DNA from 3 places in the Noviherbaspirillum cavernae genome. Region 3 is predicted to be linked to each of the others. Evidence: predicted binding sites of a transcription regulator. Region 3 holds the regulator's gene; each other region holds the start of a gene.

Region 1 (7,877 bases), 2.2 Mb from region 3:
GTCCGACATGCGCTTGACTTCGACCCCGAGCTGCTTCGCGCTCTGCGCAAGGAAATGCCGGGTCAGCAGCGGAATGTCTTCGCGCCGCTCGCGCAGGCTCGGCAGGCGCAGACGGATGACATTCAGGCGGTGGTACAAGTCTTCGCGGAACAGCCCTTCGCGCACGCGCTGCTCGAGATTCTGATGCGTCGCCGCGATCACGCGCACATTTGCCTTCAGCGGTTGATGGCCGCCGACGCGATAAAAGTGACCATCCGACAGAACACGCAACAGACGCGTCTGCAAGTCGAACGGCATGTCGCCGATCTCGTCGAGGAACAGCGTGCCGTTCTCCGCCTGCTCGAAGCGGCCGCGCCGCATCGCCTGCGCGCCGGTGAATGCACCGCGCTCGTGGCCGAACAGTTCCGACTCCAGCAAGTCCTTCGGAATCGCCGCGGTATTCAACGCGATGTACGGCTGTGCGGCGCGTGGGCTATGTTTGTGCAAGGCGCGCGCCACAAGCTCCTTACCGGTGCCTGACTCACCAGTAATGAGCACGGTCACGTTCGATTGCGACAGGCGACCGATGGCGCGGAACACATCCTGCATTGCCGGTGCCTGCCCGAGTATCTCCGGCGTTTCGGCGGACGCTTGTTCCACGTCGGCCTCGCGCAGGCTCTCTTCCAGCGCGCGCCGGATCAGCTCGACCGCCTTGTCGATGTCGAAGGGCTTGGCGAGATATTCGAAAGCCCCGCCCTGGAATGCGGCGACAGCCGAATCCAGATCGGAGAATGCGGTGATGATGATGACGGGCAGACCGGGATACCGAGCCTTTACCGTCTGCAGAAGCTCGAGCCCCGATTCGCCCGGCATGCGGATATCGGAGACAAGGACCTGCGGCGTGCCGGTCTGCAGCGCGTCCATCGCATCGCGCGCGTTGGAGAAGCTTTTGGTGGCAAGGTTTTCTCGTGCGAGCGCTTTTTCAAGCACCCAACGAATCGATTCGTCGTCGTCAACAATCCAGATTGGCTTCATATTTTGGTCTGCATCCTGCGTGATAGTGCATTGGTACTTCGGCCAGCCTCGACGGACGTCCGACGGCATCCGTCAAGGCAGTGGTATCAATATCCGGAAGTCGGTATATCCCGGTCGGCTCTCGCATTCGATCACTCCCATGTGCTGTTGCACGAACGTCTGCGCGAGCGTCAATCCCAATCCGCTACCGCCATCCCGTCCCGATACCAGCGGATAGAAAATGCGGTCTTGAATCTCCGGCGGGATACCCGGTCCGTTGTCGATGATATGCAAATCCAGTGCCAGCCTGTAACGAACCTTCGCCAGCGTCACCTGGCGCGCAACGCGCGTCTGGAATGTCAGCAATGCATCCCCCGTCCCGATGCGCTCCGACAGTGCCTGCGCCGCATTGTGCGTAATGTTCAATACTGCCTGGATCAGCTGCTCCTTGTCGCCGCGGAATTCAGGCACCGACAGATCGTAATCGCGTTTGATCGCCAGCCCGTTCGGAAATTCCGCCACGATCAGACTGCGCACGCGCTCGCACACTTCGTGGATGTTGACGTCGCCGACGATATGCGGACGCCGGTGCGGCGCCAGCAAACGGTCAACCAGCGTCTGCAGGCGGTCGGCCTCCTTGATGATGACTTGCGTGTATTCGCGCAGCTCCTTCAGCTGCCGCTCGGGCAGCTCGAACTCCAGCAACTGCGCCGCACCGCGAATGCCGCCCAGCGGATTCTTGATTTCATGCGCGAGGTTGCGGATCAATTCCTTGTTCGCCTGGCTTTGATCCAGCAGTCGTTCCTCGCGATCGAGCTTCAACTGCTGCACGTTCTCGCGCAACTCGATCAGCACCGGCATGTCGCGATTGTCGAGCGCGGTCACGATCACGTGTACCTGCAGCGGCTCGCGGCCGATGCGCTCAAGGGTCAGGTCCAGCCGCTTGTCGGCAAAGCGATGCTCGACCGCTTCCCGGAAAATCTCGGCGAGGCCATCGCCATTGAGGAACAGCTCCTCCAGCTTGCGGCTGGCCAGCGTCTTGAAGGAGCTTTCCAGCAGGTTCTCCGCCGCCGCGTTCGCATAGGTCACGCGGCTCTCGTCGTCGAGGATGATGACCGCCGACGACAGCAGGTCCAGTCCGTCCAGAGATGTCAATGATGTTTTCACGAAGGTCCAGGAATCAAGGCCGCAAAAAAACAAGGCCGCTTGCGCGGCCCTGTCCAAGCAAGCGTCATACCAACTTTACTTCAAGTTGCCGATCTCGCGCTTCAGCGCTTCGATATTTTTCTCGGTGCGGCCGATGTCTTCCTTCATGGACGCGACGCGTTCCTGGTATTTCGCATAATTGCGCTCATCCCCGCGACGCTCCGGCTCACCATCGTTGAATTCCTTCTTCATCGCGGCAAGCTTCTGTTCCTCCGCCTTCATTTCGTCGAGCAATATCTGCTTGCGGTCGCTGTCGCGCGCCTTCTGGGTTCCGCTGTCCACCTTGGGGAAATCGGACGGCGACGATGACGACTTTGCCGAGGCGGTTTGCACAGCGGGTTTCTTCGCCGCTGCCGGCGCGGGCACCATCGACAGGCTCGGCAAGTCGATTCTCTTGCAACCCTTGGTTGTGCCGGTGTTCTTGTATTCCTTCTTGCCGCTCTCGTCGACGCACAGGTAGACGTCGCTTTGCGCATGGACGTAGCCGGCGGCTGCCGCAAGCAATAGCACTACTGGAAGTTGTCGCTTCATGATCTTTCTATACGGAAACAATTGGAGCGAGTAGTAGTTTAGGATAAGAAACAAGGCTTTACAAACGTTCATCTGCAGAATCGTGTAACACGCAACAGTCGGGCCGAAGCATTGCACACAATAAAAAAGCGGGGAAGCCGAAGCATTCCCCGCCTTGTTTGCCCGAAGGCAGACTACACCATTCTTACAGCGAGTAGTACATGTCGAACTCGATCGGATGCGTCGTCATGCGGAAGCGTTGCACTTCTTGCATCTTCAGTTCGATGTAAGCATCGATCATGGAGTCGCTGAACACGCCACCGCGGGTCAGGAACTCGCGATCCTTGTCCAGGTACTCGAGCGCCTGTTCGAGCGAGGAGCAGACGGTCGGGATCTTCGCATCTTCTTCCGGCGGCAGGTGGTACAGGTCTTTCGACGCTGCTTCGCCCGGATGGATCTTGTTCTGCACGCCATCCAGACCTGCCATCAGCAGAGCGGAGAAGCACAGGTACGGGTTCGCCAGCGGATCCGGGAAGCGCGCTTCGACGCGACGGCCCTTCGGGTTCGCGACGTGCGGAATGCGGATCGATGCGGAACGGTTGCGTGCCGAGTAAGCCAGCTTGACCGGTGCCTCGTAGCCGGGAACCAGACGCTTGTAGGAGTTGGTGCCCGGGTTGGTGATCGCGTTCAGCGCGCGAGCGTGCTTGATGATGCCGCCGATGTAGTACAGCGCGAACTCGGACAGGCCGGCATAGCCGTCGCCTGCGAACAGGTTCTTGCCATCCTTCCAGACGGACTGGTGCACGTGCATGCCCGAACCGTTGTCGCCGACGATCGGCTTCGGCATGAAGGTCGCGGTCTTGCCGTAAGTGTGGGCGACATTCCAGATCACGTATTTCAGGTTCTGGGTCCAGTCGGCACGCTCAACCAGCGTGGAGAACTTGGTGCCCAGCTCGTTCTGGCCTGCGCCGGCCACTTCGTGGTGGTGAACTTCAACCGGGATGCCCATCGCTTCGAGGATCAGCGACATTTCCGAACGCATGTCCTGGAAGCTGTCGACCGGCGGAACCGGGAAATAGCCGCCCTTGACGGTCGGACGGTGACCGGTGTTGCCGCCTTCGAGCTTTTCGCCGGTGCTCCAGGAAGCCTCTTCGGAATCGATCTTCACGAAGCAGCCGGACATGTCCACCTTCCAGCGCACGCTGTCGAAGATGAAGAATTCGGGTTCCGGGCCGAAGTAGGCGGTATCGCCCAGGCCGGAGGATTTCAGATACGCTTCAGCGCGCTTGGCGATGGAGCGCGGATCACGGTCATAACCCTTGCCGTCGGACGGCTCGATCACGTCGCACTGCATGAACAGCGTCGTTTCTTCCATGAACGGGTCGATGTTGGCCGTGTTCGGATCCGGCATCAGCAACATGTCAGATGCTTCAATGCCCTTCCAGCCGGCGATCGACGAACCGTCAAATGCATGGCCGGATTCGAATTTATCCATGTCAAACTGCGAAACCGGAACGGTGACGTGCTGTTCCTTGCCTCGGGTGTCTGCAAAACGAAAATCAACGAACTTGACTTCGTTTTCTTTCGCCATTTTCAAGACCTCTGCGGCCGTCATTGCCATGCGAATCTCCTAATAATAAGCAAAGTGGTACGGGGTAATGTGAATTGGTGGTGAGCCGACCATGGCGCAGTGGCGCGGCAAACGCGACACCGCCTTCAAGGCGACCGAAACACAGGCGGGAATGATAGCAGGTTCCATGCCATGAACTTGATGGAAGACAAAATTACCCTACCGCGAGGATGCCGGCAAGTTTGCGCAAATAATGCGCTGTTCGTTACTTTTTAGCGCATGAACGCACTCGCGTAAATTCACCAAAAGTGTGCAAAATACCCAACTCGCACACATTTGGCGCAATACCGTGCAGCACTATTCTTCAAAGCACTTTTTTGGTGCAATCATGTGTTGCAGGGTAAATCACTATAATGAAAATCAGGCTCGAGTATCCACTTCCAAAGGACAAGACATGACCGCCGATATCCTCTCGACAGCGCGCCAACGCGGAACGGAAAACAAGCTCCCATATGCCGGAGCGATAACCCCGACCGAAGCCCATGCCCTTCTGCAGCACAACCCCAACGCCAGGCTGATTGATGTCCGCACCAATGCGGAACGCGACTGGGTCGGACGCGTCGCCGTGCCCGAATCGCAGCATGCGGCGGTTCAGTGGAATGTTTACCCTGGCGGCACGCCGAATCCGGAATTCCTGGCGCAACTGGCACAAGTCGCCGGCAAGGACAATGTGCTGCTGTTCCTGTGCCGTTCCGGCGTACGTTCGCGCCACGCTGCCAAGCTCGCCACGGAAAACGGCTACGCCAATTGCTTCGACATTCTGGAAGGCTTTGAAGGCGACAAGGATGCGCAAGGTCACCGCAAGACGGTAAGCGGCTGGTGCAAGGCCGGCTTGCCATGGCTGGGCGCATAAGGGCACTGCGCGGCTTGCCGCGCACACTGCCGCCGTTCGCCAGCCGCAATTGAATGCGGTGTCAATCCCCGGCCATCAGCCACATCAGGCGTTGGCGTACGGAAGTGATGTGGCTGCGCAGCCCATACAGCTCTTCCGCGAACGACAGGGGAATCGAAACCCGGTTCACGCCGCTCTCGATATCGCTCAGGCGCTTCAACTGCTCCGAATACACGGCCGTCCTCCTATCCGCCGGCACGTCCTCGATGGCCTGTTCCACCGCCCGCAATTGTCCATACCAGCGATAGACGCGCGACCGCACCTTCCACACGTACAACGGCGGCACGATCCGCGACAAGGGAAAAATCAATGCGCCGAGCGCAACGACCAACACCCCCATGCGCTCGAAGAAATTGGCAAGCCAGAACGGCAGATAGCGCTGCAATAGCGACGGCCCATTCTTGTACAGCTTTTGCGCGGCCGGAGATACCGGTATCTCCGTATAGCTGGCCGACGGAAAATCTCCCTGCCTGCGAAACCAGCCGACGCCGCCATGTATCTCCATCGCCGCCTGCACAAACAAGTCAATCAATGCCGGATGCAAGTTGTCGCGCGCAACCAGCGTGGCAGTCGGCGCGATCAGGTGATAGTCCTTTGCCGGCAAGTCGCGCCCGAGGTCCACAATCCCGTGCGGCAGCACGACGTGCGACAGAAACGAAAAACGCCGTGTGTACGCCTCCGCTTGCGCAAAGTTGAACAGCTTGATGCCCGGCGTTTGCAGCAACATTTGAATCAGCGGCGCATCGGGGGCAGAGCTGAATACCAAACCATCAATGCGCCCCTCCAGCAGCGCGACGGTCGCCGGCGTGTTTTCCAGGGCACTCAGCGTGAGTTCATTCGGCTCGACACCATTGACGGACAACAGGCGCTTGAAGAGGCCGGGGACGCCGGTGCCTTCCGGGCCGACGTTGATCTTCAGGCCCCTGAGCTGCGTGAGTTGCGTGACATATTTTTTGTCGCGCATGAACAGCCAGACAGGCTCGGTGAACAAGCTCCCGAGCGAGATCAGTCCCTTGCGCTCCGCCTCGGCCTGCTCGGTCGAACCGCTCTGCACGAATGCGATGTCGACTCCCGATCCCAGATCCTTCAAGTGCTGCAGGTTTTCCTGAGAACCGAGTGAGGGTTTTGCACTCACCGTGATACCGAATTTCGCCAGCGCATTCGCGTACTGCTTGCCGAACATTTCATAGGCGCTGTTTTCCTGCCCGGTCGCAATCGTCACATGCCTGGGCGGCGCAGGATCGGCCAGCCAATAGGCAAGCAGGCAGATCAATGCGACCAGACTCGCCGTCGGCGCGGCAGCGACAAGGAAATCGCGTATCGAGAAACTCGTGAACTTGAATAGTCGTGGCATGTGCGACCTGAGAAAAATCGTGGGCCACACCATGCCCGGAAACAGCAGGCGATGCAACAACTATCCGCCTGCTTGACGGCCTCCTTCGCCAGATTCAATTTGAAGCGCCCTTTCTGTGACCATCTCCGCGTTGGAAGACATGAACAGCGTGTCGCTCAATGCGCAGCGAAGCGCTGCTCCGGCATCGCCGCGAGGACCGGTGGCGGTTGCGAGGAGAGACGGCCACCATGGGTTTGCCCATCGGCGGAAAGGAATTTCTCCGCGATTGCGAACCATTCATCAACCGACAAGACCCTGTGCGCAATCGGAAACAACTCAGCCTCCTCTTTCGCCAGCCGCTTGAGCAGCTTGCGGCAATACTGCACCAGGGAATTGCTCACCTCATGCAACCACGTCTCACCCAGATCGATCGCATGCCTGAGTTGATCGCCGACCGAGCGAAGCAGATGCAGGCCCGTCGCGCTGATCGCGTCCAGTTCGGCGAGCAAGGTATCAGCCTCGCTGGTTGCGCGGCGGATTGCCGGGATCAGATGCTGTTCCACCTTGCGGCTGTGACAGTAACTGTCAAATTCGGTCAATGAGTTGAACGCATGTTCGATCCGATCCAGATCAACGTGATGCAACATGCCGTCCCACGCATTTTGAATATATTGCTGCAGCGAATGAAGTGCGCGCCGCAAATTATTCTGTTCGTTGACAATCGCTACCAGCGAATAAGTGGCAGTCAGCATATGAACTCCTTGACAATGAAAAGCACTAACCCTCCGAATCTTTCGGATCGATACGAAGATAAAGCAGGGGAAATGAAACGGTTGAACCGGTTGAAAAATCTGTCGATGAGTGTAAGTCGCAACACCCCTGCGTCTTTTGACCGCACTCAATATTTCAGGGATTGATGGCAATTGGCGATTTGATCACACATGCACCGACATGGTTCCTCATCAAAAATGTAATACTTCTTATCAACGCTTTTCAAATAAGAAAAAGAAAAGGGCCGCACTATTGGCGGCCCTCTTTTCATCGTGTCACGGCAATTTTGTCAATCAAGCTTCGCGGCATGTTCCCGGGTCGCGTGAAAAGTCAGCTTCGGCCAACGCTCCTGAGTGAGCTTGAGATTGACGCCTGAGGTCGCAAGGTAAGCCATGTTACCGGCAGCGTCGTAGGCAATATTGCCGCCGGCCGAGGATTTTTCGAAATCAGCCAGCACACGCTTGTCGTCGCACGAAATCCAGCGCGCACTGCTGATGCTTGTGCCTTCGAACACCGCATCGACGCCGTACTCGTTGAGCAGG
Region 2 (7,877 bases), 340 kb from region 3:
AATTGCTGCTGGCGCTGGAATGGGGTGCGGCGCGGCCGCTGGCCGCGCCGTCCGTCAAGCCGCTGGCGCAGCGCGATCCGCTGCTGCTGTGGCGAGCGGTGGCGATTGTGTCGGTGGTGGTGAATCTGTTGCTGCTGTATTTGATTGCAATGCGGTAACTGAAGGCGCACGTCCCCCTTTCGGCTACAGCATCGCCGTTTCAAATTTCATCGCCACTTACATCCGATTACATCCGATGCGCGCACCGCATCCGCGTCGTGTCTTCCATCAGATCAAGGAACTGCTCGGTTCGCATGTGGATCAATTCCTCATGGTCGCCGGCCTCGAAATACACGTCCGGCTGCAGCGCCAGGCTTTCATCCAGATAAGTCTGCATGCCGTACGCCATGGTGACCGGCGGCACCGCGCCGAATTCGCAATCCTTGAACAATTCACGCACTTCGCTCTCGGTCGCCAGCGCGAACTGGCGGCCTGTCATTTCCCGCAATTCGGACAGGCGCAGATGATGCGTCGACGGCAACACTGCCGCCACGTAGCCGCTCTCATCTCCCAGCACGACGGTCTTGGCGAGGCGATCGCCGGGAATGTGCGCCGCTTCCGCAGTGCTCATGCTGTTGAAGCTGTGCGGATGCTGCAGAACCTCGTATTCGGTGCCCTTGCTGCGCAGGCAATCTTCCAGAACAGGTGACATGGACATGATCATCCTCCTACAAACCCGGTGTGTGTTTTCACTATAGTTTGCGATTCGCCAAGTGTGAAGGCTGTCACGGCTGATGGCCATCGTTGTCCATCGACAAGTTGAATGCATGCAAAAAGAAAAGCGGCGAAGACCGTCGTCTCCGCCGCTCTTCCTGTCTCGGTTCGCTTGCTATGCCGCGTCTTTCAGACCCGCCGGATGCGACTGCCGGTGATAGAGAAACTCCAGCACCGCGCCGCGATACTGGATATACAGCGGATCCTGCGCCAATGCGACGCGATCGCGCGGACGCGGCAGTTCGACCTGCAGGATGTCGCCGATGGTCGCCGCCGGGCCGTTGGTCATCATCACGATGCGGTCCGACAGCAGCACCGCCTCATCCACATCATGCGTGACCATCACGACGGTGGAACCGGTCTTGGCAACGATCTTCAGCAACTCGTCCTGCAGGTGGGCGCGGGTCAATGCATCGAGCGCGCCGAACGGCTCGTCCATCAGCAGGACTTTCGGCTCCATCGACAAGGCGCGCGCGATGCCCACGCGCTGCTTCATGCCGCCGGAAATCTCGTGTGGCCGCTTCTGCTCGGCATGGCTCAGTCCGACCAGCGCCAGCGCGGCCTTGGTGCGGGCCTTCAGGTGCATCTTCGTTTCGCTCGCGCCGAACACGCGCTCGACGGCGAGGTACACGTTCTCGAAGCAGGTCAGCCACGGCAGCAGCGAGTGATTCTGGAACACGACCGCGCGTTCCGGCGACGGCCCGGCGATCTCGCGATTGGCGCAGATCATCGTGCCGCTGCTGGCATCCAGCAGGCCGGCGATCAGGTTGAGCAAGGTCGATTTGCCGCAGCCGGAATGGCCGATCAGCGTGATGAACTCGCCTTTCTTCACCGACAGGTTGACATCGGTTAATGCGTGAAACGCGCCCTTCCGCGTGGGGAAGAGCATTTCCACGTTGGCGATGTCAATGAACTTGCTGTTTTCCATGATTTCTCTCCACTTTGCCCTCCCTTTCAAGGGGAAGGATTGGGTGGGGATGGGTTGAAAATCGCGATGCATCAAACCCATCCCCCACCTGACCTCCCCCTGGAAGGGGAGGAACCGAAACGTCAGCCGCGCACCATCAGTTGCGCACATCCTCGTAGGTGAATGCCTTCGCCAGCGCGACCAGCGCCTGCTCCAGCAGCAAGCCCACCACACCGATCACGACGATCGCAATGATGATGTGCGGCACGTTCAGGTTGTTCCATTCGTCCCACACCCAGAAGCCGATGCCGACGCCGCCGGTCAGCATTTCCGCCGCGACGATGACGAGCCACGCGGTACCGATCGCGAGCCGCACGCCGGTCAGCATGTAGGGCAGCACCGACGGAAACAGGATCTTGGTGACGATCTTCCATTCGGACAGGTTGAGCACGCGGGCGACGTTCATGTAATCCTGCGGCACGCGCTGCACACCGACGGCGGTGTTGATGATCATCGGCCAGATCGAGCAGATGAAGATCGCCCAGATCGCGGCGGGGTTGGCCGCCTTGAACACGAGCAGGCCGATCGGCAGCCAGGCGAGCGGCGACACCGGCTTCAGGAGACTGATGATCGGATTGAACATGCCCGACAAAAACCTGAAGCGTCCGATCATGAAACCGAGCGGGATGCCGACCACGGCAGCAAGACCAAAGCCGGTCGCGACGCGCTGGAGCGAGGACAGCAGGTTCCAGCCGATACCCTGGTCGTTCGGCCCCTTTTGATAGAAGGGATCGGAGAACAGCGTGATCGCTTCCTGCAAGGTGGCCAGCGGCGAAGGAAATCCGCTGTTCTTGACCGCGACGATTTCCCAGATCAGCACCAGCAGCGCCAGGCCCAGCAACGGCGGCAGCAGTGCGAGCAGGTAACTCTTCAGCGGCGAGATGCGGTAGCCCCCCTTCGGCAGGTCGGCGCCGATGGTGATGCGGCGCGCGGCCTCGGCGCTCTTCGACGCCGCGTGCTTTGCCGCGGGCGGCGATTCGGATGCCGGCTCGACCGGCTTGGTCATCAGGTTTTCCATAACGGCACTCATGTTGGCTCCGTGAAATAGTCAGGACTTACGCAAAATTGTCCCGGCAAGGCGTGTTGCCGCAGACAGTACAAGTGGTACGGCAAGGCAACGCAACGCGGCCGGGGCGGTTTTGCGCAAGTCCTGGTAGTGATTACGCCGGCAGGCTCGCCTTGATCTTGAAAGATGCTGCATACGCCTTCGGATTCTTGCCGTCCCACACCGTGCCATCGACCATCTTCACGCTGCGCATGGGATCCTTCGGCACGCTGGCCTTGGCCAGTGCGGCGGCATCCTTGTAGACGTCGATGCGGTTGACCGCCTGCGCAACCGCGAGATAGTCGGGATCGCTCTTCAGCAGGCCCCAGCGCCGATGCTGCGTGAGGAACCACATGCCGTCGGACAGATACGGGAAATTGACGCTGCCGTCGTTATAGAACTTCATGTAGTTCGGATCGTCCCAGGTCTTGCCGAGGCCGTTCTGATAGCGGCCGAGAATGCGCTGGTTGATCACATCGACCGAGGTGTTGACGTAGGACTTGTCGGCGATGGTGGTCGCCATCTTGTTCTTGTTGGAGAGCGAGGCGTCGATCCACTGGCTCGCTTCAAGAATGGCAGCCACCATGGCGCGCGCGGTGTTCGGATACTTCGCGACGAAATCCGCCGTGGTGCCGAGCACCTTCTCGGGATGGTCGCGCCAGATGTCCTGCGTCGTGACGGCGGTAATGCCGATGCCGTCGGCAATCGCGCGGTGCCCCCACGGTTCGCCGACGCAATAGCCGTCCATGTTGCCTACTCTCATATTGGCCACCATCTGCGGCGGCGGCACGGTGATGATCTTGGCGTCTTTCATCGGGTCGATGCCGTAGGTCGCCAGCCAGTAATACAGCCACATCGCATGCGTGCCGGTCGGGAAAGTCTGCGCGAAGGTGTATTCGCGCTTGTCGCTCTTCATCACTTTCGCCAGCGACGCGCCATCGACGCCGCCCTTGTCGGCGAGCTTCTTCGACAGCGTGATGGCCTGCCCGTTGTGGTTCAGGTTCATCAGCACGGCCATGTCCTTCTTCGCCCCGCCGATGCCCATGTGCACGCCATACATCAGGCCGTACAGCACATGTGACGCATCGAGTTCGCCATTGACCAGCTTGTCGCGCACGGCGGCCCACGACGCCTCCTTGGTCGGCGTGATCTTGATGCCGTACTTCTTGTCGATGCCCAGCACCGAGGCCATGACAACCGATGCGCAATCGGTCAGCGGAATGAAGCCGATCTTGACCTCCTCCTTCTCCGGCTTGTCCGATCCGGCGGCCCAGGCTCCCTGTGTGGCCAAGCCGCCGAAGGTGCCGGCAGCAAGGCTTGCGCCGGCTTTCAAGATCGTGCGTCGCGTCAGATTGGTTTTTGTCGTTTTCACTGTCATGTTGTCCTCATGCATCCTCAAGGGCAAAAAGAAAGGCGTCCGCCACAGCAAGCCTTGCTCGCCGTGATCGGACGCCTTTATCCAAATCGCCTCGACCGCCGTTGGTCAAGACGCGTTATTGATCGCCACACCATTGTTGGCGTTCGTTACTTTGCAAGTGGTGTGCCAGCCTGATTCGACGCTTTCCCGCACAGTTCGCGATGAATCGAGGCGGCTTTCCGCACTCTTTCCGTGCGGCGCATTAAAAGGGGGCGGGGTTTGTCAGGTTCTTGAAAATTGGAGTCCGTCCCAACAACAGCGAAGCGCTCCGCTATGCGCGCCGTTGCTCTTTCCGCTGTGAGCTGCCGAAGAAATGCACGGTGAAGCGGAAAAAGAAGTGCGACTTGTCTGAGCCGAAGGCGAGTTTGTCGCACTTCCCGCTTCATCGTGCATTTCTTCGGGAACCCGAAGGGCAGCGAGGTGCGGTCGCCTTTCTTTGCTTACTTTCTTTGGCGAGACAAAGAAAGTGAGCGGCTGCCGGGCCGCCCCCGGCAAAGCATCCACGAAGAGCAACACGTATTGCCGACGCAAGTGATGACAGCAGAGAAACGCGAGCAATTCTCGGCAATCGGACGCATCAAATCAGCAAATCCGCCACATCCAGCATGCGCTGCGCCACGTCAGACAGCTTGAGGTTCTTGTCCATCGCCAGCCGGCGCAGCTTGCGGTAGGCCTCGTCTTCGGAACATTGATGACGCTCCATCAGCAAGCCCTTGGCGCGTTCGATGACCTTGCGTTCAGCGAGTTTCATTCTGGTTTCGGAAAGTTCGTGGCGCAGCTTCTGATCCACCTCGAAGCGCGCCATCGCCACATCCAGCACAGCCTTGACCCGCTCCGCCGACAGACCCGCGACCACATAGGCCGAGACGCCGGCCTCGATGGCGGCATGCATCTTTTCCTTGTCACCGTCTTCGGTGAAGCAGACGATGGGCCGCCGCGCATCGGCCGTGGCGGCCACCACCTTTTTCAGCGCCGTGTCGGACTGCGCATCGACGATGATCAGGTCGGGCTGCAGTTGCGCGATCTGCTCCTCCAGATCCGCTTCCGGCGGCAGCGCCGCGAGAATGTTGTAGCCGCCTTCGAGCAAGCCGATGCGCAAGGCGCGGGCACGCTCGGCCTGCTCGCGCGCCGCCGCGTCCGCGCCTTCCGGCGCGACGAGGGAGTTGATGACAACGATCCTGAGCTGTTTGGCGTCCATCATGGCGATTTGCTTTCCTTTACAATGACGCTTTGCAAGAAGCTTGCCACCCCTTGTCTCTTTCCCATGATTGTCCTCGGCGTCGAATCCTCCTGTGATGAAACCGGCATCGCGTTGCATGACTCGCAACGCGGCTTGCTCGCGCACGCGCTGCATTCGCAGGTGGCGATGCATGAGGAATACGGCGGCGTGGTGCCGGAACTGGCGTCGCGCGACCACATCCGGCGCGCGATTCCGCTGCTGGAGCAGGTCTTGCAACAAAGCGGATTGCCGCGCTCCGCGATCGACGCCATCGCCTACACGCAGGGACCCGGCCTGGCCGGCGCATTGCTGGTCGGCGCATCGATCGCCTGCGGCCTCGGCCTCGCTCTGGACCGACCAGTGCTCGGCATCCATCATCTCGAAGGTCATTTGCTGTCGCCGCTGCTTGCAAGCGACCCACCGGAATTCCCCTTCGTCGCCCTGCTGATCTCGGGCGGCCACACGCAGCTGATGCGCGTCGATGGCGTCGGCCAATACACGCTGCTGGGCGAGACGCTCGACGATGCCGCCGGCGAAGCCTTCGACAAGTCGGCCAAGCTGCTCGGCCTCGGCTACCCCGGCGGCCCGGCGATTTCGCGGCTGGCGGAATTCGGCGATCCCGGCGTGTACAAGCTGCCGCGCCCGATGCTGCACTCGAAGGATTTGAACTTCAGCTTCTCCGGCCTCAAGACGGCGGTGCTGACGGTCGTGAAAAACCAGATCACCAACATCTGCGAACAGGACAAGGCCAACGTGGCGCGCTCCTTCGTCGATGCAATCGTCGACGTGCTGGTGGCGAAATGCCTGACCGCGCTGAAGCAGACCGGATTGAAGCGGCTGGTGATCGCCGGCGGCGTCGGCGCCAACCGGCAGTTGCGCGAAGCATTGAATGCGGCGGCAGAAAAGAAACGCTTCAAGGTGTTCTATCCCGAACTGGAATTCTGCACCGACAACGGCGCAATGATCGCCTTCGCCGGTGCAATGCGCCTGCAGATCAACCCGGATGCGGCGAAGCGCGATTACGCATTCAATGTGCGCCCGCGCTGGCCGCTGGATGAGTTGCGCGCCGTATAGTTTGATCCCCCTCTGACTGGCTGTCCGTTCGGCTTATCGCGCCGATAGAACGGAGAACTCTCGGGCCGTCCCCAGCTTCGAGCTTTTGAGCTGAGTCAAATATAAACAGAAAAATTCAAATGATCGACGGCGAACCTCAGGTTGTGCACTACTGCGGTCTGACGTTTGACATGAGCGGACATCCGCAAGCAAGCGAAGGGTTAGGCAGCACGGCCGGTGATGTGATGGAGAGCAAGCTTCATTTGCTCGGAGCTTTGGACACGCTCACTCTCAAGCCAACTGCAGAATTGCGCGACATCATCAAGCACTTGCTCCACATGCTCAGAAAAGACGAAAACGTTCGTGAAGAAAAGTGCTGGCAAGGATGCAGCACCTCGCGATGTAACCGGATATCGAAACGAGTAGGAGCCGGAATCCACTTCGTCGATCTCAGTGGCGAGATGGAGAATCTTTGCTTCGAGCTCACCCGTCGCGGTGAGTGGGCGCGTGTTACTAGCCTGAGTATCGGCTTAGCCATATCGAAGAGGGCGACCAAGGAATGCTCTCGCCACAGCTTCGGTAGTGCAAGTCTGAGTTCTTCTTCATTGATGGAGAGAACCGCAGCGCGAAATACAATTGCCTTCAGGTATAGCTCGAAGGAATGTCTGTACAGAAAAAGGATGGGCAGCGCAGCGTCATCAATTGCGTGATATCCAACCCGCTGGCGAAAGGCCACTAAGTTCATAGCTGCACCTCTGTAGCTTCCGGCGTAGGCAATCAGCTCTTGCTCAGGTCGGCCTTTCCAATTGACGAGGGCGTTTCCGGTGGTACCAACCGGGGCTGCGAAGAAGTGGTGTAGCGTCATCGGTCGTCGCTGTGCCGCCTAACGAGGTTGTGCAATAAGTCGAAATTTCATAAAAATCGAATTTTCCGAGCCAATAAAATCAAAGATTTGCACAGCGCATTTTCCAAAAAATAGCTTTTCGCACAGCCTCAACGATCACGTTGACCGGCGCGAAGCGTCGGTGTCGAACAGCATGTTGGGCGTCTGTTGGTACATGCTTTTATCTCCCCAATTTACTATTGAGATACGCTATGGCCTTCTCGGATAGAGTAAGCGGCTTCGGGCCGCCGCCTTGAACGAATTCAATCATTCTCCCGACTGGCCATAAATCGCTTGTGCCATTGACGAAGTCGATACCATGCTCATCGCCTCGATAATCGTGCCAATAATGAGCAATCAAATGGCCGTCCTCCAATATTCGGTATTTGTAGTTACCGAATGAGTCCCGCGCTCCGCCAGCATGTTCAATAGTAAAGTTCACTGTGCATTCCATGACGTCCAACGAATAGTGTTTATCTGCCGCTCCGGCGATGCGCCATATTCCGTTGAAGATGGCTTGCAGTCTGTACAAGGAAGGCC
Region 3 (7,877 bases):
GTCAATCACGAGGGCGATCTGTTTCGTACCCGCCTGACGCACAGCATCGAAGTCGCGCAGATCGCGCGTTCCATCGCGCGCAATCTGCAACTGAATGAGGACCTGGTCGAGGCGATTTCGCTGGCGCACGATCTGGGGCACACGCCCTTCGGTCACGCGGGGCAGGAAGCGCTGAATGCCTGCATGAAGGATCACGGCGGCTTCGAGCACAATCTGCAAAGCCTGCGCGTGGTCGACGAGCTGGAGGAGCACTACGGCGCATTCGATGGCCTGAACCTGATGTTCGAAACGCGCGAAGGGATTCTGAAGCACTGTTCGCTTGCCAACGCCAGAAAGCTCGGCGACATCGGCCAGCGTTTCATCGAGAAAAGGCAGCCCACGCTGGAGGCGCAGCTCGCGAATCTCGCCGATGAAATCGCCTACAACAATCACGATATCGATGACGGGTTGCGTTCGGGGCTGTTGACGACAGCGCAGCTGGATGAGGTCGAGTTCTACGCACGGCACCGCGTCGAGGTCGAGGATGCCTATCCCGGCATCACCGGTCGCCGCGCGATTCACGAAACGATCCGCCGCATGATCAATGCGCTGATCGTCGACCTGATCGCCGCCTCGCAGGCCCGCATACGCGATGCAAAACTGCGATCGGTGGACGACGTGCGCAACGCACCCGTCTTGCTGGCTTTTTCCGATGAAATGAAGAAGGAAGCCGCGCAGTTGAAGCGCTTCCTGCGCGAAAACCTGTATCTGCACTATCAGGTCAATCGCATGACGAGCAAGGCGCGGCGCATCATCGAGGAATTGTTCCATGCCTTCATGAGCGAGCCGCGCCTGCTGCCGCCGACCTATCAGGTGATGGCGGGTGAGGGCAGCGCCCGTGTGCAGGTGCAGGCGCGCAAGGTGGCCGACTACATCGCGGGCATGACCGACCGCTATGCGATGCGCGAGCATCGGCGCTTGTTCGCGGTGGATGAACTTTGACAGGGTGCTGAAAAACCACTGCGCGTGAAGGCAAGCGCAAATGCGCGCAGCAAGACAGGAATCTCAGCGTCGGCGTCGCCGCATGTGCGCGAGCGTCTTCACCCTCGGTTCGACACGGCAGGCGGCGGGTTGTGATGCATGACGCGTATCAGGTCAGATCGCGCAAAGGATGCGCATGCGCCGGCCATGCGGACTCAAAGAACTGCGTCACCATTTCCGGCGTGACCTGTTCCAGCGTCGGCGGATTCCATTGCGGCGCATTGTCCTTGTCGATCACCAGCGCACGCACACCCTCCAGCACCTCGCCATGTTCGAAGCTGCGCCGTACCAGCGTGCGCTCCATGCGCAGGCAGTCCGCCACCGTCAGGCGCGCGCCGCGGCGCAACTGTTCCAGCGTGACGCACATCATCAGGGGCGAACGCTGTTCCATCACCTGCAAGGTCTTCCGGGCGAAGGGCATGTCGTCCTGCGCCAGCGACGCCGCGATGGCGCGCACGTCGTCGTGCGCAAAGTGCTTGTCGATGGCGGCACGGTTGATCGCCAGCGCACTGCCGGCCGGCTCGACGCGGGTCTGAAACGGTGCGGCGAACGAGCGAATGACTGCACGCATATCGGCCTCATTCGTGGATGCCAGCACTTCCCTCAGTGCCGGCAATTCCGATGCAGGGATGAATACATCGGCCAGACTCGCATGGAGCGCGTCGGCCGCGCCGACGGTTTCGCCGGTGATGCCGAGGTAAGTGCCCAGTTCGCCCGGAACGCGCGTCAGGAAATAACTGCCGCCGACGTCGGGGAAGAGTCCGATATTGACTTCGGGCATGGCCATCTTCGTGCGTTCCGTGACGATGCGCATCCGGTTGGCGTCGCCGCCCTGTGCGATCCCCATGCCACCACCCATGACGATGCCGTCCATGATGGCGATATACGGCTTCGGGTAATGATGGATCAGGTGGTTGAGCGCATATTCCTCGCTGAAAAAATCCTCCAGCAGGGCACTGTGTCCGGTTGACGTTGCGTTGCCGACTTCGTGGAAGAAACGGATGTCACCGCCTGCGCAAAATGCTTTCTCGCTGGTGCTTTGGATAAGGACGGCGCTGATGCGCGGATCGTCGCGCCACGCCAGCAGGGCCTGGGTCAATGCCCGCACCATGTCGAGTGAAAGAGAGTTCAGCGCCTTCGGGCGCTCGAGATGCAGGTATCCAATCCGGTTCCGGATTTCGCAGCGAATATGGTCGGTCATGGGGTGATGAGTGAGCGATGGGAAGGACCTATTCTATCGACATTGAACAATGTCTACAGGCAACATGTTTGCCCTTGCCGATTCGATATTTCCATGCCAATCCACTCATCCATCAAGGGAGGCCGGAAATCAAAAAGGGCGCCTTGTATGCGCCCTTGATTTGCCGTTGGCCGGGTGGTTCCCGGCGAGGATGATTTCTTACGATGTCGCGTCGGCGGCAGGTGCTTCCGGCATGCGCTTGATCGTTTCATGCTGATGGTCCTGCACCTTGGTCTTGTACTTCAGGACCTGGCGGTCCAGCTTGTCGATCAGCGAGTCGATCGCAGCGTACAGGTCTTCCGCAAAACTCTCCACGTGTATCACGATTCCTCTCAGGCGAACATTGACTTCGGCTCGTTGTCGCCTGTCCTTGTCCGAGGGCTTTTCCACGCCCAGGATGATGGCAATATCAATGACATGATCGAAGTGGCGCTTGATCCGCTCCAGCTTGTTTTGCACGTATTCACGGATAGCAGGTGTCAATTCGAGGTGATGTCCACTGATTGTGAGATTCATACAGCGCTCCTATGGATATTGCCGCTGGAGGTTCGCAACATGGCTTGATCACGTGGAGTTCAATGATTGCACTTCATAAGCGGCCACGTTGAAACGCAACGACAGTAAAGCTCAACACGATTGCAGGAATTACAGCGATTTGCGCAGATTAACGGGAGGAATTTTCAGGGCCTCGCGGTACTTTGCCACGGTTCGACGCGCCACGACCATGCCTTGTTCCCCCAACATCTCCGCTATTTTGCTATCTGAGAATGGACTCTTGGGGTCTTCTGCTCCTATCAACTGTTTGATGAGGGCTCGTATCGCGGTCGAGGAGGCTTCCCCCCCGGCTTCAGTCGCGACGTGGCTCCCGAAGAAGTATTTCAACTCAAACATTCCATGCGGAGTAAGCATGTATTTCTGAGTTGTCACGCGAGAAATAGTACTCTCGTGTAAACCCAGTGTATCAGCTATTTCACGCAAGACAAGGGGACGCATTGCCACCGCGCCGTGCGAAAAAAAGTTGCGCTGGCGGTCGACGATCGCCTGCGCAACGCGCAGGATCGTGTCGAAGCGCTGCCGCATGTTCTTGATCAGCCATTTGGCTTCCTGCAGCTGCGAATTGAGCGAGGCCTCGCCCTTGTTCTGCTTCAGGATGTTGGCGTACAGCGCATTGACGCGCAGGCGCGGCATGACGTCGTGGTTGAGCATGACCTGCCAGCCGTTTTTTGTTCTCTTGACGATCACGTCCGGCACCACGAAATCCGATGCGTCGGACGCGAAGGCTGCGCCGGGATGCGGGTTGCAACTCTTGATGACCGCTTGCGCCTCGCGCAAGTCTTCATCATCGCAGTCGAGCGCCTTCTTGAGCTTGTTGAAATCGCGCTGCGCGAACAGCGCGAGATGCTTCTCGACGATCGTCAGGGCCATGCGCCGTGTCACCAGCGGCACCCTGGGGAAGCGCCTGATCTGGATCGCCAGGCATTCCGAGGCATTGCGCGCGCCGACCCCGGCCGGCTCGAAGCTCTGCAGCAATTTGAGCGCGACCGATAGCTCATCCAGTTCGATGCCGAGTTCCTCGGGCAGGCGGGCGTGAATTTCTTCCAGCGGTTCTTCAAGATAGCCGTTGTCGTCCAGCGCGTCGATGATCAGTTCCAGCAGGGCGCGGTCGCGCATTTCGCGCACCGTGACGCGGACCTGTTCCAGCAGATGCTCGCGCAAGGTCGTCTCGTGCGCTTCGAGCTGCGGGCGCGCATCGTCGTCTTCCGGCGCCTTGGAAGTGCGCGCAACGTCGTCGAAGCTCCACTCCGAGTCGCTGGCGCTCGATGTTTCGGACGATTCTCCGCCTTCGAACGCGCCTTCCGATTCGTCGGACGACGATTTCGCATCGGGGGCTGACGGCGCTTCCGGCGTGGTGCTGCCCGGGCTGATCGCGCCGTCGGCCAGCAAACGCAGGGAGTGGTCGAGCGGGTCGTCGACGCGTTCCAGCATGGGGTTTTCCGACAGGATCTGTTCCAGCTCCTGATGCAGTTCGAGCGTGGACAGTTGCAGCAGGCGGATCGACTGCTGCAACTGCGGTGTCAGCGCCAGGTGCTGCGAGATGCGGAGTTGGAGAGTCTGTTTCATCTGTCGGCCATCACATCCGGAAGTGTTCGCCCAGATACACGCGGCGCACCGATTCGTCGGCGATGATGTCGTCGGGGCGGCCGGATGCCAGCACCGCGCCCTGGTTGATGATGTAGGCGCGGTCGCAAATGCCGAGCGTTTCGCGCACGTTGTGATCGGTGATCAGCACGCCGATGCCGCGTTCCTTGAGGAAGCGGACGATGCGCTGGATCTCGATCACCGCGATCGGGTCCACGCCGGCGAACGGTTCGTCCAGCAGCACGAAGCGCGGGTTGGTGGCCAGCGCGCGCGCGATTTCGACGCGTCGCCGTTCGCCGCCGGACAGCGACAGCGCCTGGCTCTCGCGCAGCTTTTCGATCTGCAGTTCCGCCAGCAGAGTGTTCAATCGCTTGTCGATGGCAGCCTTCGACAGCGGCTTGCCATTCTCGGTTTGCAGCTCGAGCACCGCGCGGATATTGTCTTCCACCGTGAGCTTGCGGAACACCGAGGCTTCCTGCGGCAGATACGACAGGCCCAGCACTGCGCGGCGATGGATCGGCAGGCGTGAAATGTTGTTGCCGTCGAGGTCGATCTCGCCGGCGTCCGACGGTACCAGGCCGACGATCATGTAGAACGAGGTGGTCTTGCCCGCGCCATTGGGGCCGAGCAGGCCGACCACCTCGCCGCTTGCCACCTGCAGCGAGACGTCGCGCACGACCTGGCGCGCGCCGTAACTCTTCTGCAAGCCGCGGACAACCAGTGTGCTTGCCATGTCAGTTGCCCTTGTTTTCGGTGCGCGGCTGGATCACGGCCTTGATGCGGCCGCCGCCCGGCTTGCTCTCGCCGGTAGCAGTGTTGTTGACCGTGAAAAATTCGGCGCGGCTGTCATACGAAATGAACTCGCCTTGCACTTCGTCGGTCGCCCTGGTTCCCTCCAGCCGTCGCACCATCGCCTTCGAATACAGCTTCGCCACTTCGGTCTTGTTATCGTATTCGATGCGGTCAGCGGCATGCCCTTCCATCCACAGGTCGGGGCCGCCATCGCGTTTCTGGCGGAACGTAGCCAGCTTGCCAGGCGCAGCCCACAGCGTGGCGTATTGATAGCCTGCCGGGTCTTGTGTGACGACCAGCTTCGCGCCTTTCATGATCAGGGTGCCGCGTGTCAGGATGACGTTGCCGGTGAAGGTGTTGATCTGCTTCACGTCGTCATAGGCCATGTGGTCCGCCTCGACGTTGGTCGGCTTCAGCGAGTCTGCCTTCTCGGCGTGCGCAACGCCTGCAATCGCCATCGAGAATATCAACAGCGGCAGCAGTCGCGGCAAGGACAAAAAACGTTTCATGAAGGATTTCTTTCGTGGTGCATCGTGTCGTACAGGTTCAGCGAACCGGCGCATGGTAGCTGCCTTGCACCCGGCTCGACAGGCGCAATTCGCGCGTCGCATTGTTGACGTACATGCCGATTCCGTTCAGGGTCGACTCGCCCAGAGTGATCTGGACCGGCTTCTCGGTTTTCGCCACGTCGTCGTCCGGCAGGATCAGCATGTACTCCGACTTGACCTGCAGCCGTTCGGACCGCGGCGTGGCGGGGCGGTCCATATGCACGTTGTCGTACATGTGCATCTCGCTGCCGTCGCTGTTGACCTCCGCCCGATCGGAACGCAGCGTCGTCGGCGGCCGCTCGGCGGTCAGGCTCTTCAATACCGGATTCACGACATCGTAGGAATCGTCCTTCGGATTGTGCGTGAGCTTGTCGCCCGATACGTGATAGCGCGGCTCGCCCGTTTCCGACATCTTCACGTAGCTGAAGTGGTCGACGTATAGATCCGGTGCAGTCCGGGTAACGTCGGGAATGAAATCGCTTGCATTACGGCGCATCACTTCCAGCGCCCAGAAGCTGCCCAGCGCCAATGCGCTCATCAGCGCCACGAGCATGAACAGACGGAAGCGCCGAGTGGATTGTTCGCTCGTCATGCCAGGTACGGCGCGATTGCCGCCTCGTAATTTCCTTGCGCGCGCAAAATGAAATCGCACAACTCGCGTGCCGCGCCGTGTCCGCCGCCGGCGCTGGTGACGTGGTGGACGCGCGCCCTTACTTCGGGATGCGCATTCGGCACGCTGGCGGCAAAGCCGACGCGCAACAGGATCGGCAAGTCGATCACGTCGTCGCCGACGAAACCGCACGCATCGGCGCTGTTGCCCGTTTCCTTCAGCAATTGTTCGAACGCGCTGCGCTTGTCGTGCACGCCTTGATACAGATGGCGGATGCCGAGATCCGCCGCGCGCCGCGCGACGATCGCGGACTGGCGCGCGCTGATGATGGCGGTTGCCACGCCCGATTGCTGCAGCAGCTTGATGCCGTGACCGTCCAGCACATTGAAGGTCTTGATCAGTTCGCCGTCCGCACCGTAGTGCAGGCTGCCGTCGGTCAGGATGCCGTCGACATCGAAAATCATCAAGCGGACGCAGGCGGCGCGGGTGACAGCGGTCGCTTCCATCAGATTACCTTGGCTCGCGTCAGGTCATGAATATGCAGGGCGCCGACCAGCTTGCCGCCGGCATCGGCGACCAGCAGCTGGTTGATGCGGTAGTGCTCCATCAACTCCACCGCCTCGACCGCCAGTTGATCCGGTCCCACCGTGCGCGGATTGGCGTGCATGATGTCGGCGATTTTCAGTTTGGTGAAGTCCTGCGCGTTCTCGATCAAGCGGCGCAAATCGCCGTCGGTGAAAATGCCGATCGCGCGATATGCGTCGTCGACGACGGCGGTCATCGCCATGCCCTTGCGGGTGATCTCGAACAGCGCCTCCGACAGCGGCACGTCGGCCGTCACTGCAGGTATCGCGTCGCCGCTGCGCATCACATCACGCACATGCGTCAGCAGACGGCGGCCGAGCGCGCCGCCCGGGTGCGAACGGGCAAAGTCCTCTTCCTGGAAGCCGCGCGCATCAAGCAGCGCCACGGCCAGCGCATCGCCCAGCGCCAGCGTCGCGGTGGTGCTGGCGGTCGGCGCAAGATTCAGCGGGCATGCTTCCTTGTCCACATGGATGCTCAGATGCACGTTGGCAAGCTTGGCGAGGCTGGATTCATCATTGCCGGTCATCGCGATCAGCTTTGCGCCCATGCGCTTGATGATGGGCACGATGGCCAGCAGTTCGGTCGATTCGCCGGAATAGGAGATTGCGACAAATGCATCGTCCTCGGTCACCATGCCGAGGTCGCCGTGCGCGGCTTCCGCCGGATGCACGAACAGCGCCGGCGTGCCGGTGGAGGCCAGCGTCGCGGCGATCTTGCGCGCGATGTGTCCGGATTTGCCGATGCCGGAAACGACCACGCGGCCGCCGCAGTTGAGCAGCAGGCCGACTGCCTGCGCGAAAGCGTCGTCGGGATCGTCGGAGATGCGGTTCTTCAGCGCGGTCAGCGCGTCGGTTTCGATTTGCAGCGTCTCGCGCGCAAGCTCAAGTGCGCGCTTCGCACCATGTGCGTCATATGCCTTCGGCAAGATTTTTGCATGGGGTAC

The links. Region 3 encodes sigma-54, which starts transcription at its own class of promoters, with help from an activator protein. Its sites were predicted from a motif close to TGGCANGNAANCTGCTTT; they were not measured.
Region 1: glnA (type I glutamate--ammonia ligase) is a predicted target of sigma-54. The motif match lies at 4,455-4,472, and genes of this name have one in related genera.
Region 2: D3870_RS14300 (CmpA/NrtA family ABC transporter substrate-binding protein) is a predicted target of sigma-54. The motif match lies at 4,294-4,311, and genes of this name have one in related genera.

The regions. Positions count from the first base shown of each region.
Region 1 is NZ_QYUN01000002.1:1,220,786-1,228,662, reverse strand. Features, by position in the region: gene ntrC (nitrogen regulation protein NR(I)) at 1-1,014, opposite strand, end outside; gene glnL (nitrogen regulation protein NR(II)) at 1,087-2,160, opposite strand; gene D3870_RS05770 (DUF4124 domain-containing protein) at 2,236-2,730, opposite strand; gene glnA (type I glutamate--ammonia ligase) at 2,915-4,330, opposite strand; gene D3870_RS05760 (rhodanese-like domain-containing protein) at 4,734-5,192, shown strand; gene D3870_RS05755 (TAXI family TRAP transporter solute-binding subunit) at 5,254-6,585, opposite strand; gene D3870_RS05750 (hemerythrin domain-containing protein) at 6,741-7,487, opposite strand; gene D3870_RS05740 (peptide chain release factor 3) at 7,625-7,877, opposite strand, start outside.
Region 2 is NZ_QYUN01000002.1:3,058,885-3,066,761, forward strand. Features, by position in the region: gene D3870_RS14275 (bifunctional protein-serine/threonine kinase/phosphatase) at 1-158, shown strand, start outside; gene D3870_RS14280 (aminoacyl-tRNA deacylase) at 227-697, opposite strand; gene D3870_RS14285 (ABC transporter ATP-binding protein) at 869-1,681, opposite strand; gene ntrB (nitrate ABC transporter permease) at 1,818-2,750, opposite strand; gene D3870_RS14300 (CmpA/NrtA family ABC transporter substrate-binding protein) at 2,881-4,143, opposite strand; gene D3870_RS14305 (ANTAR domain-containing response regulator) at 4,760-5,380, opposite strand; gene tsaD (tRNA (adenosine(37)-N6)-threonylcarbamoyltransferase complex transferase subunit TsaD) at 5,447-6,475, shown strand; gene D3870_RS14315 (hypothetical protein) at 6,595-7,164, shown strand.
Region 3 is NZ_QYUN01000002.1:3,401,499-3,409,375, reverse strand. Features, by position in the region: gene D3870_RS15930 (deoxyguanosinetriphosphate triphosphohydrolase) at 1-981, shown strand, start outside; gene D3870_RS15925 (enoyl-CoA hydratase/isomerase family protein) at 1,130-2,221, opposite strand; gene hpf (ribosome hibernation-promoting factor, HPF/YfiA family) at 2,420-2,776, opposite strand; gene D3870_RS15915 (RNA polymerase factor sigma-54) at 2,906-4,381, opposite strand; gene lptB (LPS export ABC transporter ATP-binding protein) at 4,392-5,132, opposite strand; gene lptA (lipopolysaccharide transport periplasmic protein LptA) at 5,134-5,700, opposite strand; gene lptC (LPS export ABC transporter periplasmic protein LptC) at 5,738-6,331, opposite strand; gene D3870_RS15895 (KdsC family phosphatase) at 6,328-6,855, opposite strand; gene D3870_RS15890 (KpsF/GutQ family sugar-phosphate isomerase) at 6,855-7,877, opposite strand, start outside.